3 regions of the Paenibacillus phoenicis genome follow, and region 2 is predicted to be linked to each of the others. Evidence: a T-box and tRNA genes for the amino acid it is inferred to sense, from the RefSeq annotation. Region 2 holds a T-box; the other regions hold tRNA genes.
The links. The T-box of region 2 lies ahead of U9M73_RS12285 (valine--tRNA ligase). A T-box ahead of a tRNA ligase gene usually reads a tRNA of that ligase, here a tRNA-Val.

Region 1 (5,450 bases), 450 kb from region 2:
GCCGAAAGGCGTAGTCGAAGGACAACAGGTAGAAATTCCTGTACCACCGTAATCCGCTATGAGCGATGGGGTGACGCAGTAGGGTAGTGACGCGAGCTGATGGATGCTCGTCCAAGCAGTGAGGCTGGTGTGTAGGCAAATCCGCACACCGATAAGGCTAGGCTGTGATGGGGAGGGAAAATTGACAGTACCGAAGGTCATGATCTCACACTGCCAAGAAAAGCCTCTAGCCAGGAGAAGGTGCCCGTACCGCAAACCGACACAGGTAGGCGAGAAGAGAATTCTAAGGCGCGCGGAAGAACTCTCGTTAAGGAACTCGGCAAAATGACCCCGTAACTTCGGGAGAAGGGGTGCCTCGGTAGGGTGAATAGCCCGAGGGGGCCGCAGTGAAAAGGCCCAAGCGACTGTTTAGCAAAAACACAGGTCTGTGCGAAGCCGCAAGGCGAAGTATACGGGCTGACGCCTGCCCGGTGCTGGAAGGTTAAGGGGAGCGGTTAGGGTTTAGCCCGAAGCTGTGAACCGAAGCCCCAGTAAACGGCGGCCGTAACTATAACGGTCCTAAGGTAGCGAAATTCCTTGTCAGGTAAATTCTGACCCGCACGAATGGCGTAACGACTTGGGCGCTGTCTCAACGAGAGATCCGGTGAAATTTTAATACCTGTGAAGATGCAGGTTACCCGCGACAAGACGGAAAGACCCCATGGAGCTTTACTGCAGCTTGATATTGGACTTGGATACGATTTGTACAGGATAGGTGGGAGCCTAGGAAGCCGGAGCGCCAGCTTCGGTGGAGGCGCCGTTGGGATACCACCCTGATCGTATCTAGGTTCTAACCTGGTGCCGTGATCCGGTACGGGGACAGTGTCAGGTGGGCAGTTTGACTGGGGCGGTCGCCTCCTAAAGAGTAACGGAGGCGCCCCAAGGTTCCCTCAGAATGGTTGGAAATCATTCGAAGAGTGCAAAGGCAGAAGGGAGCTTGACTGCGAGACTGACAAGTCGAGCAGGGACGAAAGTCGGGCTTAGTGATCCGGTGGTACCGCATGGAAGGGCCATCGCTCAACGGATAAAAGCTACCCTGGGGATAACAGGCTTATCTCCCCCAAGAGTCCACATCGACGGGGAGGTTTGGCACCTCGATGTCGGCTCATCGCATCCTGGGGCTGAAGTAGGTCCCAAGGGTTGGGCTGTTCGCCCATTAAAGCGGTACGCGAGCTGGGTTCAGAACGTCGTGAGACAGTTCGGTCCCTATCTGTCGTGGGCGTAGGAAATTTGAGAGGAGCTGTCCTTAGTACGAGAGGACCGGGATGGACGCACCGCTGGTGTACCAGTTGTTCCGCCAGGAGCACAGCTGGGTAGCTAAGTGCGGACGGGATAAGCGCTGAAAGCATCTAAGCGTGAAGCCCCCCTCAAGATGAGATTTCCCCGTATGTAAGACCCCTTGAAGACGACAAGGTTGATAGGCCTGAGGTGGAAGTGCCGTAAGGCATGGAGCTGACAGGTACTAATCGGTCGAGGGCTTATCCAAAATTCACCCCAAAAAGTGAAGCGGAGGCTTCGGAGAGTACACCGAGTACTTTTCGGGGACCCCGGGAACTGAATAGGGGCTAAAATGCAAATCTAGTTTCGTATCCAGTTTTCAAGGATTCAACCTTGAACCGATTTTTAGCTGCACGCCTTTTATAAGGTTTGATCTTTTGCTGAAGCGGAAAGCGCGGAAGTAAAAGCAGCGCAAAAATCATGTTTGGTGGCAATGGCGGAGGGGTTCCACTCGTTCCCATCCCGAACACGACCGTTAAGCCCTCCAGCGCCGATGGTACTTGGACCGAAGGGTCCTGGGAGAGTAGGACGCTGCCAAGCAATGTTCCCCGATAGCTCAGTCGGTAGAGCACTCGACTGTTAATCGAGTTGTCACAGGTTCGAGTCCTGTTCGGGGAGTCAAATCCCCAGAAAGTGACGATTTGCTTCGAAGCATATTCCGATTACTTTCTGGGGACCCCAAAAATTTGCTCTCATAGCTCAGTAGGTAGAGTGCATCCATGGTAAGGATGAGGTCGCCGGTTCGATCCCGGTTGAGAGCTTCCCTACATATGGCCCGTTGGTCAAGGGGTTAAGACACCTCCCTTTCACGGAGGTAACAGGGGTTCGAATCCCCTACGGGTCACCATCTTCTTTCATATGTATTCCCAGATATCTGGAGGCTTAGCTCAGCTGGGAGAGCATCTGCCTTACAAGCAGAGGGTCGGGGGTTCGATCCCCTCAGCCTCCACCATAAATATTGGGGATTAGCCAAGCGGTAAGGCAACGGACTTTGACTCCGTCATGCATAGGTTCGAATCCTATATCCCCAGCCATTTTTCTAAGTAAGAGCCATTAGCTCAGTTGGTAGAGCACCTGACTTTTAATCAGGGTGTCGAAGGTTCGAGTCCTTCATGGCTCACCAGTTTTCCTTGCGCGTGTGGCGGAATTGGCAGACGCACTAGACTTAGGATCTAGCGTCTTTGACGTGGGGGTTCAAGTCCCTCCACGCGCACCATCTATGCGCGGACGTGGCTCAGCGGTAGAGCATCGCCTTGCCAAGGCGAGGGTCGCGGGTTCGATTCCCGTCGTCCGCTCCATCTTAATACGCGCCCTTAGCTCAGCTGGATAGAGCGTTTGACTACGAATCAAAAGGTCAGGAGTTCGAATCTCTTAGGGCGCGCCACTTTTTCAATTTCATATTTCACCTTATTGACGGGATGTAGCTCAGCTTGGTAGAGCACCTGGTTTGGGACCAGGGGGTCGCATGTTCGAATCGTGTCATCCCGACCATCTCTTTAAGGTGCGGGTGTAGTTCAATGGTAGAACTCCAGCCTTCCAAGCTGGTAGCGTGGGTTCGATTCCCATCACCCGCTCCATACATAACAGCAACATCATCGGATAAGATGATGTTTTTTGTTATAATTTTAACCTTATTACCATTGCGGCCTTCCTCCCGGGTATAAAAGTTTTCTATCGACGCCTTATACCCTTGCGTTTTACTGCTTTACCGTGTTAAGGTAAGTAAAGTTGCGACGGAATCGAATCCGCAGTCATAGCGTCCAAGAATTTCTTACAAATTAAGTGAAGATTTTCAGGTCAGTTTGTTGTATGATGTTAGGAAACGCTTGGCGCACGTCATTAGGTCTAACCGACAAAGATCATGACCATGCTGAATTTAGCATGCTGCATTGGGATGAAAAGGGGGAGAAACATGACAGAGTTAACGGTTACCGCAGGTAAAGGCAACTCGAATAACCTGCTTCGGCGCGACATTCGTTTTTTGGGCAATATTCTAGGAGAGGTCCTGGTGCATCAGGGCGGCAATGAGCTCTTGGATATTGTCGAGAAGATACGTGAAGCCAGTAAATCCCTGCGGGCTGTATTTTTACCGGAGTTACATGAAGAGTTTAAGGGAATGATCAATTCTTTAGAACCCGGCATCCGTCATCAGGTGATTCGTGCATTTGCGATCTATTTCCAATTAGTGAATATTGCGGAGCAGAACCACCGCATTCGCCGTAAACGCGATTATGAGCGTTCTGCAGGGGAAGAGGTTCAGAGCGGTACGATCGAGGCCGCTGTCCGCGATTTGAAGGAACAGGGTTTTAGTTATAGCGAAGCTCAGGAGCTCCTGAGCGGCATGTCTCTGGAGCTGGTCATGACCGCCCACCCAACGGAAGCGATGCGCCGTGCGATTCTGGACATCCACAAACGGATCGCTGACGATGTCATGCAGTTGGATAACCCCACGCTGACCTTCCGCGAACGGGAGCAATTGCGGGAGAAGCTGCTTAACGAGGTCATTACCCTTTGGCAGACCGATGAATTGCGGGATCGCAAGCCTACCGTACTGGATGAGGTCCGAAATGGGATGTACTATTTTCACGAAACCTTATTCCATGTGCTGCCTGAGGTTTATCAAGAACTGGAACGCTGCCTGACCAAATACTATCCAGAGCACTACTGGCACGTCCCAACGTACTTGCGCTTCGGCTCGTGGATCGGCGGCGACCGGGACGGAAATCCTTCGGTAACCTCCGACGTGACCTGGGAGACGTTGCGGATGCAACGTAAACTGGCGGTGCGCGAATATCAGCGGATTTTGTCCGATTTGTTCAAGCACCTTAGCTTCAGCACCACCATCGTGGACGTTACGGACGAGCTGATGGCTTCCATTCAGCGGGATCGCCTGCAAGTGACCCTGCGCAAAACGCAGCAATGGAACAACGAGAAGGAACCTTACCGTATTAAGCTGACGTATATGACGGAGAAGCTGCACAATGTTCTGGATGATAGCACAAAGGATACGCCAGAGCGTTATCCAAACGTAGAGGCATTTATCCAGGATTTGAAAATCATCGACCGCAGCTTGCGTCATCACTACGCAGACTATGTGGCGGATACGCATATCAAGAAGCTGATCCGTCAGGCGGAGCTGTTTGGCTTCCATACTGCCACGCTGGATATCCGTCAGCACAGTAAAGAGCATGAGAACGCCATGACGGAAATTTTGGCGAAAATGAATATTGTGGAGAACTATGCCGAGCTGGAGGAGCAAGAGAAGATTCAACTGTTGGAACGGTTGTTAAACGACCCGCGTCCATTAACTTCTCCTTATCAGGATTACTCGGAGAGCACAAGAGAATGTCTGGACGTATATCGTACGGTGTATCAGGCGCAAAAAGAATACGGCACACAGTGTATCACCAGTTACCTGATTAGTATGACAGAGGCGGCCAGCGATATCCTTGAGGTCATGGTCTTCTCGAAAGAAGTAGGCTTGTTCCGTAAAGAAGCGGACGGTACCGTCGTTTGCACGCTTCAATCGGTTCCGCTGTTCGAAACGATCGACGATCTGCACGCCGCACCAGGCATTATGCGTCAGTTGTTCAGCATGCCGATTTACCGGGAGTCGGTGGCGGCGATGAACGATCTCCAGGAAATTATGCTCGGCTACTCCGACAGTAACAAAGACGGCGGCGTAGTTACAGCAAACTGGGAGCTGCGCGTAGCCTTGAAACAAATCACAGCGACGGCCAATGAATTTGGCATTAAGCTGAAATTCTTCCACGGGCGCGGTGGCGCGCTTGGCCGCGGCGGCATGCCGCTCAACCGCAGCATCCTCGTGCAACCGCCGGAGACGATCGGCGGCGGTATCAAGATCACGGAGCAAGGCGAAGTGATCTCGTCACGTTATTCCTTGCGTGGTATCGCGTACCGCAGCTTGGAGCAGGCGACTTCGGCGCTGATCACCGCAGCGATTCAAGCGAAGCTGCATCAAGATCAAGGGCCAAGCGCAGAAGAACAACGCTGGGAAGAGATCATGAGCGGCATTTCCGAGACATCGCTTCAAAAATATCAGGACCTGGTTTTCCGAGAGCCGGATTTCTTGAAGTTCTTCCGTGAGTCAACGCCATTGGTCGAAGTGGGTG
Region 2 (5,450 bases):
TACGATCAACCGCGTGGGCTCGATGATCTGTCCGTTTTTTACCGAAGAGAAGGTTATCAATTACGAGACGGCAAAAACAAGCGACCTCGACTTGTTCCGCCGTTACTTCGCGGCGTTGCTTGAGCAAGGCATCAACGTGGCGCCTTCGCAGTTCGAAGGTATGTTCGTCTCGGGCGTGCATACCGACGAAGACATTGAGCTGACGATCGAAGCGCATCGCTTGGCGCTGCAAAAGCTGTGAGCGGCAAGCTAACCTGGACGCGGCGCGGGGAATGGCTCGAGCTGATGCCCGGCAAGCTGCCTGCGCGCGATGGGCAGGACCGTCTGGATGCGGCGATGGCTTGGCTGGAGGAGGGGCTGCAGGCTCCTCCTAAGCTGCTGCGCCGGCTGCGGGCCGAAGGCGGCATCAAGCTCGCCGGGGACCGTTTAAGGCTGCTGGCCTTTCCGGCCAGGGCATCGCAATATGCTCCGGTTGAGGCAGAGCTTTCGCTTTTATATGAGGATGATTTTTGCCTTGTCGTGCACAAGCCGGCAGGGCTAAAAGTCCATCCGGACGGCAACGAGGGGGGCGCTTCCCGTAGGGACTCGGCTCCGCCGGACACGCTTGCCAACCGCGTCGCGGGATGGTACGCCAGCCTGGGTCAGCCAATCGCTGCGGCGCATATTCACCGGCTGGACGAATATACGTCAGGACCGGTATTGTTCGCAAAGAACGAATACGCCCATTTAAAGCTGGATGAAGCGATGAGCCGCAAGGAGATCGGACGGACTTACATCGCGTTTGTACAGGGCGTTGTTAGTTCCGCGCTTAAGGTCATTGACCAGCCGATCGGCCGGGACCGCCATCACAATCAGCGGCGCCGGGTGTCCCCTACTGGCAAGCCGGCGATCACGCATGTGGAGCTGATGGAGGTATACCCGAAGCACGAGGTGAGCCTCGTTCGGCTGACCTTGGAGACCGGCCGCACGCATCAAATTCGCGTCCATCTGAGCGCAGCGGGCCATCCGCTCGTAGGGGATGCGTTGTATGGCGGCAGCACGAAGTGGCTGCCTTATCAAGCGCTGCATGGTGAGCGGCTGGTGTTCCCGCACCCGCTCACCGGAGAAGCGGTGGAGCTGGGCGATCCGTGGCCGCCGGCCATGATCCAGCTGCGCGATCGCTTTCGTTGACAAGCCGGGCTGTCGTATGGCAGCCTGGCTTATTTTTTACTTAGAGTTGGTCTGTACCCTGCAATCGGCAAAAAGCTGGCATGCACTCCTTTTTGCAGCATATAGATTAAACGAGGATGATTTGGATCAAGATTCATCGATTTCTAAATCAGGTTTGGATATGCTGAAAGGAGGTAACGAGTTGGCTGATCAATCCTATGGTCTCAGGTTTGATATTTATGAGCGCATACATCTTTCTGAAGATGTGATCGGCATTGAAGAGCTGGAGGAGATCGAGCTCTATCCGAAAGTCCAGGTGATTCCCGGGGAGGAGTATGCCGCGCTGCGCGGCCATTTGCTGTTGTCGGGGGTGTATCGGGGAGAAGGAGAAACGCAGAAGCTGGAACATTATATTCCAGTAGAAATTACGATACCGCTAAGCCGGGTAAACCGGTTGGAGGATATCACGGTCGAAATTGAAAATTTCGATGTTGACCTGCTTAGTTCGCGCAGCTTGAATATTACAGGTGTCTTGTCGCTTCAGGGGGTGGAGACCATCGCCTTAGTGTCCGAACAAGATGCATGGAAGGATCGCGAGTTTACGACGGCCCATGTCGTACCGAATCTGCCCGGCGACGAATCGGAAGCGGAATCGAATTTCAACACGGAGGATTCAGCGGATTACGCTTCGGCGCTGACCGAGCCTGAACCGATCCCGGCAGCGCCTTTGCTGACGGAAGAAGTTCGCCAAGAGCCGGAGCCGACGTTCTCTTGGAATTCGTTAATCCGCGAAACGGCAAACGAAGAGCCGGAGCCTGAACTGGAGCTGAAGCAAGAGCCGCAGGACGAAGAGCCTCAACAAATCCCGCAATTCGCTTCGTGGCAGGCGTTTCCGGACGATGTCCTTGCCGCGCAAAAACGAAATGCGGACGAGCCGCAGGAAACCATCTCCTGGAGAGAGGATGTCCCCGCATTCCAGGAAGCTAGTCCTTGGGCGGACAAGGAATCCGAATCGGACTTTGGCGCTGCCGCAGAGGTTTTTGCAGATCAAACAGAGGAGTTGGATGTAGACGCAGCGTTTCAGGAGGAAATTCGCCCATTCGCAGAATCCGCGCCGATTGAACGTGCGAGTGAAGCCGTGGAAGCGGAAGCTGCCGAGCCGGAACGGGTTTCGTATGGGCTAGGCGAAGAAGTTGCTGTAGTGTCAAACGATACGGTGAACGAAGACGTTTTGGAGGCGGATGCGGCGGCTGAAGCCGATCAGGGTGCACCTGCCCAGCCAGAAGAGAAGAAGGAAATGAAGATCGCATTGGGTGCCAAAAAAGGGGATGACGAGGGGGGCCGAGATAGCTTTGGCTTAACGAAGCTGATTGCCTCTTCTTCCCGGCCCGCTCAAGAACCGCAGGAGGAAGCATCGGATCAGCCGAGTCTGGACGACAGCAGAGACCCAAGTGAGGGTGAGGAGCTGCGGTGGAAGAACCTGTTCATCAGCAACGAGGATCAAAACCCCTTCCGCAAAGTGCGTCTCGTGATCGTGCAGCGCGAAGAGACGTTGGATGATATCGCCCAACGCTACCACCTGAGTCCACGGGAGCTGCAGCTGTACAACCGGCTGTCCGAGCATCAGGTGAATGAAGGGCAAATTTTGTACATTCCGTGAGGATCTCCCCGTGAAATCAGGCGGATTGTTGACTCCCGTTCCTTTCCAAGTTATGATAATATAGATTAAAGTAATAAGATCTATGGCAAAGACTTGGAACGGGAAGAGTAGGCAGCGTACCCTTCAGAGAGCGGAATCCACGGCTGAGAGATTCTGCAGGACATGTAGCTCACCGAAGTCGCCCGGGAGTTGTCCGTTTGAGCAGCATATCATATGGGGTTAGAACGGACCGGCAGCAGCCGTTATCTGCATGAGAGTCGCATTTCTTGCACCGGATGGTGAATGAACCGGATGCCATTGATGCGAAACAAAGGTGGTACCGCGAAAGTAAAGCCTTTCGTCCTTTGAGACGAAGGGCTTTTTGTTTTTTCTTAGGCAGCATGAAGTAGGCGCGAAAGCCCGTCCCGAAGTCTTATGCACACGGTGTGGAGCTGATGACGCCAGTCGACTATCTTGGGATCGCCAAGGCTATGCTTATTTGTAACGGAGGTTGAATAGGATGACAGAAAATCAAGATCAACAAACTTCGTCGGTAGAAATGCCGACGACGTACGATCCGAAAGCAGCGGAGCAGAAATGGCACCGTTATTGGTTGGAGAACGGCTTCTTTAAAGCCGGACAACGGCCGGATGCCAAGCCCTACACGATCGTGATTCCGCCGCCTAACGTAACCGGGATGCTGCATATCGGGCATGCGCTGGATTTGACGCTGCAGGATATTTTGACCCGGACCAAGCGAATGCAGGGATATGACGCGTTGTGGCTGCCCGGGATGGACCATGCGGGGATTGCAACTCAAACGAGAGTGGAGCAGCGGCTTAGAGAGCAAGGCGTATCCCGATACGACCTGGGCCGCGAGAAGTTCCTCGAACAAGTATGGGCCTGGAAGGACCAGTATGCGGAAACGATTCATGAACAGTGGGCCAAAATGGGCGCTTCGCTCGATTATTCGCGCGAGCGGTTTACATTGGACGAGGGCTTGTCCCAAGCGGTTCGCGAAGTGTTCGTGAAGCTTTATGAGAAAGGCTTGATTTACCGCGGCAAATACATTATCAACTGGGATCCGGCGGCGCGTACGGCGCTTTCCGATATCGAGGTAGAATATAAAGAAGTTAACGGGCATCTGTACCATCTTCAGTATCCGCTGAGCGATGGAAGCGGCTATATCACCGTGGCGACGACTCGTCCAGAGACGATGCTCGGCGATACCGCCGTTGCTGTTCATCCTGAGGATGAACGTTATCGCCATCTGGTCGGCAAAACGCTTCGTCTGCCGATCGTTGACCGTGAAATCCCGATTATCGCCGATGAATACGTGGAGAAAGAGTTTGGCAGCGGCGCGGTAAAAATCACCCCGGCGCATGACCCGAATGACTTCGAAGTTGGTTTGCGCCATAACCTGCCGCAAATTAACGTGATGGACGAGACCGGCAAGATGAATGCTGAAGCCGGCAAGTATCAAGGCCTCGACCGCTTCGAATGCCGCAAGCAGATCGTGAAGGATTTGCAGGAGATGGGCGTGCTGATCAAAATCGAGGATCACGTGCATCAGGTTGGTCATAGTGAACGGACCGGCGTTGTGGTTGAGCCGTATCTGTCGACGCAATGGTTCGTGAAGATGAAGCCGCTCGCGGAAAAAGCGATTGAAGCGCAAAAATCGGGGAACGGCGTTAACTTCGTACCGGATCGGTTCGAGAAAATTTATTTGAACTGGATCGAGAACGTACGCGATTGGTGTGTTTCCCGCCAATTGTGGTGGGGTCACCGCATTCCGGCCTGGTATTGCGACGAGACCGGCGAAATGGTTGTAGCCCGCAGTGAGGAAGAAGCACGGGCCAAGCTGGGACGCGACGATATCCGACAAGACGAGGACGTGCTGGATACGTGGTTTAGCTCTGCACTTTGGCCGTTCTCCACACTGGGCTGGCCGGATGAGGATAGTGCGGATCTCAAGCGCTATTTCCCAACGTCCGTTCTTTCCACCGGTTACGATATCATTTACTTCTGGGTTGCCCGGATGATCTTCACTTCGCTGGAATTCACCGGTCAAGTTCCGTTCAAGGATGTACTGATCCACGGCCTCGTCCGCGACAGTGAAGGGCGCAAAATGTCCAAATCGCTGGGCAACGGCGTCGATCCAATTGAAGTTATTGAGAAGTACGGTGCCGATGCAATGCGTTACATGCTGTCCACCAGCAACACGCCGGGGCAAGACCTGCGTTTCCGTTGGGAACGCGTTGAGCAAGCCCGCAACTTCGCCAACAAGATTTGGAACGCTTCGCGTTTTGCGTTGATGAACCTGGAGGGCGTGAAGTACGAGGATATCGATATCAGCGGCGAGCTGTCGACGGCGGATCGCTGGATTTTACACCGGATGAACGAGACGGCCAAGGAAATTACCCGCCTGATCGACGCTTACGAATTCGGAGAAACCGGTCGATTGCTGTACAACTTCATCTGGGACGATCTGTGCGACTGGTATATCGAATTCGCCAAGCTGTCCCTGTACGGGGAAGATGCTGCGGCTAAGAAGAAAACCCAATCTGTGCTGGCCTATGTGCTCGATCGCACGCTGCGCATGATCCATCCGTTTATGCCGTTTATTTCCGAGGAAATATGGCAGCATTTGCCGCATTCTGGC
Region 3 (5,450 bases), 300 kb from region 2:
CTCAACGAGAGATCCGGTGAAATTTTAATACCTGTGAAGATGCAGGTTACCCGCGACAAGACGGAAAGACCCCATGGAGCTTTACTGCAGCTTGATATTGGACTTGGATACGATTTGTACAGGATAGGTGGGAGCCTAGGAAGCCGGAGCGCCAGCTTCGGTGGAGGCGCCGTTGGGATACCACCCTGATCGTATCTAGGTTCTAACCTGGTGCCGTGATCCGGTACGGGGACAGTGTCAGGTGGGCAGTTTGACTGGGGCGGTCGCCTCCTAAAGAGTAACGGAGGCGCCCCAAGGTTCCCTCAGAATGGTTGGAAATCATTCGAAGAGTGCAAAGGCAGAAGGGAGCTTGACTGCGAGACTGACAAGTCGAGCAGGGACGAAAGTCGGGCTTAGTGATCCGGTGGTACCGCATGGAAGGGCCATCGCTCAACGGATAAAAGCTACCCTGGGGATAACAGGCTTATCTCCCCCAAGAGTCCACATCGACGGGGAGGTTTGGCACCTCGATGTCGGCTCATCGCATCCTGGGGCTGAAGTAGGTCCCAAGGGTTGGGCTGTTCGCCCATTAAAGCGGTACGCGAGCTGGGTTCAGAACGTCGTGAGACAGTTCGGTCCCTATCTGTCGTGGGCGTAGGAAATTTGAGAGGAGCTGTCCTTAGTACGAGAGGACCGGGATGGACGCACCGCTGGTGTACCAGTTGTTCCGCCAGGAGCACAGCTGGGTAGCTAAGTGCGGACGGGATAAGCGCTGAAAGCATCTAAGCGTGAAGCCCCCCTCAAGATGAGATTTCCCCGTATGTAAGACCCCTTGAAGACGACAAGGTTGATAGGCCTGAGGTGGAAGTGCCGTAAGGCATGGAGCTGACAGGTACTAATCGGTCGAGGGCTTATCCAAAAAATAAAATGCAAATCTAGTTTCGTATCCAGTTTTCAAGGATTCAACCTTGAAAACTTCATAATGTTCCCTGATAGCTCAGTCGGTAGAGCACTCGACTGTTAATCGAGTTGTCACAGGTTCGAGTCCTGTTCGGGGAGTCAAAGTCCCAGGAAGTAGGTTATACTTCTGAGATACACTTCATAACTTCCTGGGATCCTATATCTGGAGAGGTGTCCGAGTTGGCCGAAGGAGCACGATTGGAAATCGTGTAGGCGTCACAAGCGTCTCGAGGGTTCGAATCCCTCTCTCTCCGCCATTATTATTCTTTCTACATGGCCCGTTGGTCAAGGGGTTAAGACACCTCCCTTTCACGGAGGTAACAGGGGTTCGAATCCCCTACGGGTCATTTCTTCCCTTCATGATTTCAAGTTGATTTTGCTGACTGACTTGATTTCTGAATGGGGGATCTGTTACAATATAACTTGTCTTTTCCCATGGAGGCTTAGCTCAGCTGGGAGAGCATCTGCCTTACAAGCAGAGGGTCGGGGGTTCGATCCCCTCAGCCTCCACCATAACATCTTTAATACTGACGCGGGGTGGAGCAGCCCGGTAGCTCGTCGGGCTCATAACCCGAAGGCCGCAGGTTCAAATCCTGCCCCCGCAATTATCCTCTTTAAGAGGATGCAATCATTCTAGTGTGGAGCCGTGGTGTAGAGGCCTAACATGCCTGCCTGTCACGCAGGAGACCGCGGGTTCGAATCCCGTCGGCTCCGCCATTTAACTTCATATAAGGCTCGGTAGCTCAGTTGGTAGAGCAGAGGACTGAAAATCCTCGTGTCGGCGGTTCGATTCCGTCCCGAGCCACCATTCAACAATGTTGTTGAAGAGCCGGTGTAGCTCAATTGGTAGAGCAACTGACTTGTAATCAGTAGGTTGGGGGTTCAAGTCCTCTCGCCGGCACCACGAGGAGGCTTAGCGAAGTGGCCAAACGCAGCAGACTGTAAATCTGTTCTCTTACGAGTTCGGTGGTTCGAATCCATCAGCCTCCACCAGTTTCCTAGGGGCATAGTTTAAAGGTAGAACAAAGGTCTCCAAAACCTTTGGTGTGGGTTCAATTCCTGCTGCCCCTGCCACATTTTTTCACTTGATAACTTTATATTATGGCGGTCGTGGCGAAGGGGTTAACGCACCGGATTGTGGCTCCGGCATTCGTGGGTTCAAGTCCCATCGATCGCCCCATTTCTTTCTCAATCAAATATAGTGGGGATTAGCCAAGCGGTAAGGCAACGGACTTTGACTCCGTCATGCATAGGTTCGAATCCTATATCCCCAGTTTAAGCGGACGTGGCTCAGCGGTAGAGCATCGCCTTGCCAAGGCGAGGGTCGCGGGTTCGATTCCCGTCGTCCGCTCCATTCTATATTATGGCGCCATAGCCAAGTGGTAAGGCACAGCTCTGCAAAAGCTTTATCCCCAGTTCGAATCTGGGTGGCGCCTCCATTGATACTTCGCGGGAGTGGCGGAATCGGCAGACGCACAGGACTTAAAATCCTGCGGTAGGTGACTACCGTACCAGTTCAAGTCTGGTCTTCCGCACTTTTGATTAAAACTTTATATGTGCCGGTGTGGCGGAATGGCAGACGCGCTCGACTCAAAATCGAGTGGGGAGACCCGTGGAGGTTCGAGTCCTCTCACCGGTACCAACTGTGAAATTAAGCTCTTGGGATCAGGAATCCTAAGGGCTTTTTTATTGTTTAGGAAATTATGCTCGGTGGTGTAATCTGTGTCTACTATTCAGTCTAGCAGCAGAAAGTAGCGTTTTTTAGCCATGGTTGTACTTTATGAAGAGGCGACTGCAGCCCAAACAAGGATTGTCCCGCAAGCCATTGAAGATGGCGAGGGGGAGTCCTTGTCATTTGCGGCACCGGCCGCATCATCCATGGTTGGTATGCTGAAGGGTCTGCAAAAAAATTTGCTCGATATGCGTGTCGTCAAGTGAATAATAGACCGTTTTTCCAACCTTGCGCCGCTTAACAATTCTGAGGTTGCGCAAATATCGCAGTTGATGAGAAACGGCCGATTGACCCATTTCGAGGAGCACTGTCAGGTCGTGCACGCAAAGCTCCCTTTTTAGCAAGGCGCTGATGATTTTGACGCGCGTCGGATCGCTGAAAGCCTTAAACCAGTCGGCAAATTGAACCGCTGCCTGGTTATCGATAAGCTCCGCCTTGATAGCTTTTAAATCAACGAGTGTGCCCGAGCAGTTCGTATCACATTCTTTCGCTGTATTTATGGACTGTGTCATGGACTATCCCCTTCTGTAAGGCGTTTGCATCATTTTATCAAAAAAAGATTGGTTAAACGAAATTATTACAATTAAGCGACTGTTGTCATCACAATAACATATAAGGCTATAACGAGCAAAACGCTGAGCGAAACGGCGAGATACGCATTTTTGTTTTTTTGGAACAAGTAAAATATGGCGGCGATATATCCCAATGCAATAACAATATAAATAAAGATCATCGCATTTAGGCGGAGCTGAAGCTCCGCATTTTCATAACCCTGATGAATCATAGGGATTGCTTGTCCATAAGGAAGGGCCAAAGCATTTAGGTATTCGGGCGCAACCGCATTTGTCAAGTAAAGTCCGGACAGTACAATGACCAGCATCGCGAGCGTTGCTACGGGGTGGAACCATGACAGGAAGCGGCGCCAGGAGTGTACAGGTTTAAACCAACCTGCCACCAGCAATGTGCCGGACCAGATTGCAACCGCAAGAAAATGAAGCGTGTACGTAATGAGCCCTATATTGCCGTACCAGGCGGTAAGGTGGTGTTGAATTCCAGCCGAATTTGGCCGATTGCAGTGTTTACCACTTCATCCTGCATTGGGGAAGAAGAGGTCAGCTTGGTATGCGCCGAGGTAATCGTTGGAGAGACAAAGGTAAACATCGTAATAAAGAAAATACTTTTCTCATAAAAATATCGCTCCGATCATGTGTTATAAGTTCAGATTCTTTCGCGAATAATGAAGATGCGAATTAAATATCATTGACATACACCATAGGGCGTGATCTATATATCCCCATATGATCATATATGAATAAGCGTTCGTGTGTAAATTATCCTTTGGAGCCGAGGAAAGCTTAGGGAAGGAATAGTTGATGTAAGGCTCCCCGGCAAACCAGACTCACGTTGCACAGCGCGGAAAGGAAATGAATATATAAACCGTTTTTGGGGAAATTAATCCAAATAAATGATTAAGGTGATCTATCGTGTGGTCGACAATCACAGAATATATCCCCGACTGGCCGACTTTCATGCTGGCCGGGGTTACTCTGCTCATTCCTCTCCTCATTTTTGCGTTGCATCGCTGGTTTCGCTCGATTGTCACGGATAAGCACGGGCGCTCAAGGGAAGGATTAACGACAGACCGTGTTTTTCTGGAAACTCATAATAGTACGGATTCGCAGCTGTCCGGCGAATATGAAACCGATCTTATGCATCTTAAAGAGACGATCGGCCAAAATGACGACGTTCATTTTCGAGAATACGAACTCGCCGGGTTTGGTGCGCGAGCGGTACTGATCTTTGTTGACGGTATGCAAGATGAACAGTTGATTAATAGCCACATTATGCAAGTGCTTATGCTGAAGTCGGATAACAGTGCGCAGCAAGGGATGAAGTTTCCCCCGGAGGAGGGGTTAGTTTCCTACTTCAAACAAAACCTACTGCCGGTTACCGAACTAACGGAAGTCGTTGGCAAACGGGAACTCAGAGAATCGATTCTCGCAGGGTATACGGCTTTAATGGTTGAAGGAATGGCGTGCGCGCTGCTTGTGGGCACCCCCCGCGGGAAATCCAGGGCGATAACGGAGCCAACTTCGGAAGCGCTGCTGCGGGGGCCAAGATTGGGCTTTACCGAAATCCTGAGCGATAATACAGCGATGCTCCGGCTCCAAGGACGGACGGAACAAATGGAAATCAAGAAATACGTTGTCGGCAACGTAATCAAGCGAGATCTTGCGATCGTCTACATGAAAAACATTGTGAATCCGGAGTTGCTGCAGGAAGTGGAGCAACGCATCGCCAAGATCGATCTGGATTACATTGCCGAATCCGGCTATGTCGAGCAACTGATCGAAGACGACATCCTAAGTCCTTTTCAACAGGCGCAAAATACGGAACGTCCGGACCGGGTCATGAGCGCCTTGGTGGAGGGGAGAATCGCCTTACTCCTGGATGGAACCCCCTTTGCGCTCATTGTTCCGGTGACCTTCAGCATGCTGCTGCAGTCCCCGGAAGATTATTACGAACGATGGATGGCAGGGTCACTTTTACGGATGCTGCGTTTTGTTGCGGCATTTATGTCTCTCATAATTCCATCGATGTATATTTCATTTATTTCTTTTCATCCCGGACTGATTCCGACAGAATTAGCCATTACGATTATCGAGGCACGCCAACGGGTTCCATTTCCGTCGTTGATCGAAGTATTAATCATGGAAGTTTCGATCGAAATTTTGCGGGAAGCTGGGGTTCGGCTGCCCAGGCCCATCGGCTCCGCGAT

Region 1: it has a tRNA-Val gene. The T-box ahead of U9M73_RS12285 (valine--tRNA ligase) is inferred to sense a tRNA for this amino acid. The anticodon was not compared.
Region 3: it has a tRNA-Val gene. The T-box ahead of U9M73_RS12285 (valine--tRNA ligase) is inferred to sense a tRNA for this amino acid. The anticodon was not compared.

What each region holds. Positions count from the first base shown of each region.
Region 1 covers NZ_JAYERP010000001.1:3,059,437-3,064,886, reverse strand. Annotated here, with positions in the region: rRNA gene U9M73_RS14615 (23S ribosomal RNA) at 1-1,525, shown strand, start outside; rRNA gene rrf (5S ribosomal RNA) at 1,741-1,857, shown strand; tRNA gene U9M73_RS14605 (tRNA-Asn) at 1,863-1,935, shown strand; tRNA gene U9M73_RS14600 (tRNA-Thr) at 2,006-2,078, shown strand; tRNA gene U9M73_RS14595 (tRNA-Glu) at 2,090-2,164, shown strand; tRNA gene U9M73_RS14590 (tRNA-Val) at 2,194-2,269, shown strand; tRNA gene U9M73_RS14585 (tRNA-Gln) at 2,277-2,351, shown strand; tRNA gene U9M73_RS14580 (tRNA-Lys) at 2,365-2,440, shown strand; tRNA gene U9M73_RS14575 (tRNA-Leu) at 2,450-2,533, shown strand; tRNA gene U9M73_RS14570 (tRNA-Gly) at 2,541-2,615, shown strand; tRNA gene U9M73_RS14565 (tRNA-Arg) at 2,625-2,701, shown strand; tRNA gene U9M73_RS14560 (tRNA-Pro) at 2,732-2,808, shown strand; tRNA gene U9M73_RS14555 (tRNA-Gly) at 2,821-2,894, shown strand; gene ppc (phosphoenolpyruvate carboxylase) at 3,230-5,450, shown strand, end outside.
Region 2 covers NZ_JAYERP010000001.1:2,607,930-2,613,379, reverse strand. Annotated here, with positions in the region: gene hemL (glutamate-1-semialdehyde 2,1-aminomutase) at 1-241, shown strand, start outside; gene U9M73_RS12295 (RluA family pseudouridine synthase) at 238-1,170, shown strand; gene U9M73_RS12290 (LysM peptidoglycan-binding domain-containing protein) at 1,352-2,809, shown strand; T-box leader at 2,895-3,157, shown strand; gene U9M73_RS12285 (valine--tRNA ligase) at 3,309-5,450, shown strand, end outside.
Region 3 covers NZ_JAYERP010000001.1:2,903,373-2,908,822, reverse strand. Annotated here, with positions in the region: rRNA gene U9M73_RS13870 (23S ribosomal RNA) at 1-898, shown strand, start outside; tRNA gene U9M73_RS13865 (tRNA-Asn) at 966-1,038, shown strand; tRNA gene U9M73_RS13860 (tRNA-Ser) at 1,105-1,196, shown strand; tRNA gene U9M73_RS13855 (tRNA-Glu) at 1,215-1,286, shown strand; tRNA gene U9M73_RS13850 (tRNA-Val) at 1,377-1,452, shown strand; tRNA gene U9M73_RS13845 (tRNA-Met) at 1,471-1,544, shown strand; tRNA gene U9M73_RS13840 (tRNA-Asp) at 1,580-1,656, shown strand; tRNA gene U9M73_RS13835 (tRNA-Phe) at 1,672-1,747, shown strand; tRNA gene U9M73_RS13830 (tRNA-Thr) at 1,768-1,843, shown strand; tRNA gene U9M73_RS13825 (tRNA-Tyr) at 1,847-1,932, shown strand; tRNA gene U9M73_RS13820 (tRNA-Trp) at 1,940-2,013, shown strand; tRNA gene U9M73_RS13815 (tRNA-His) at 2,044-2,119, shown strand; tRNA gene U9M73_RS13810 (tRNA-Gln) at 2,142-2,213, shown strand; tRNA gene U9M73_RS13805 (tRNA-Gly) at 2,219-2,293, shown strand; tRNA gene U9M73_RS13800 (tRNA-Cys) at 2,305-2,378, shown strand; tRNA gene U9M73_RS13795 (tRNA-Leu) at 2,389-2,474, shown strand; tRNA gene U9M73_RS13790 (tRNA-Leu) at 2,498-2,581, shown strand; gene U9M73_RS13785 (ArsR/SmtB family transcription factor) at 2,812-3,183, opposite strand; gene U9M73_RS13780 (hypothetical protein) at 3,255-3,626, opposite strand; gene U9M73_RS13775 (spore germination protein) at 4,156-5,450, shown strand, end outside.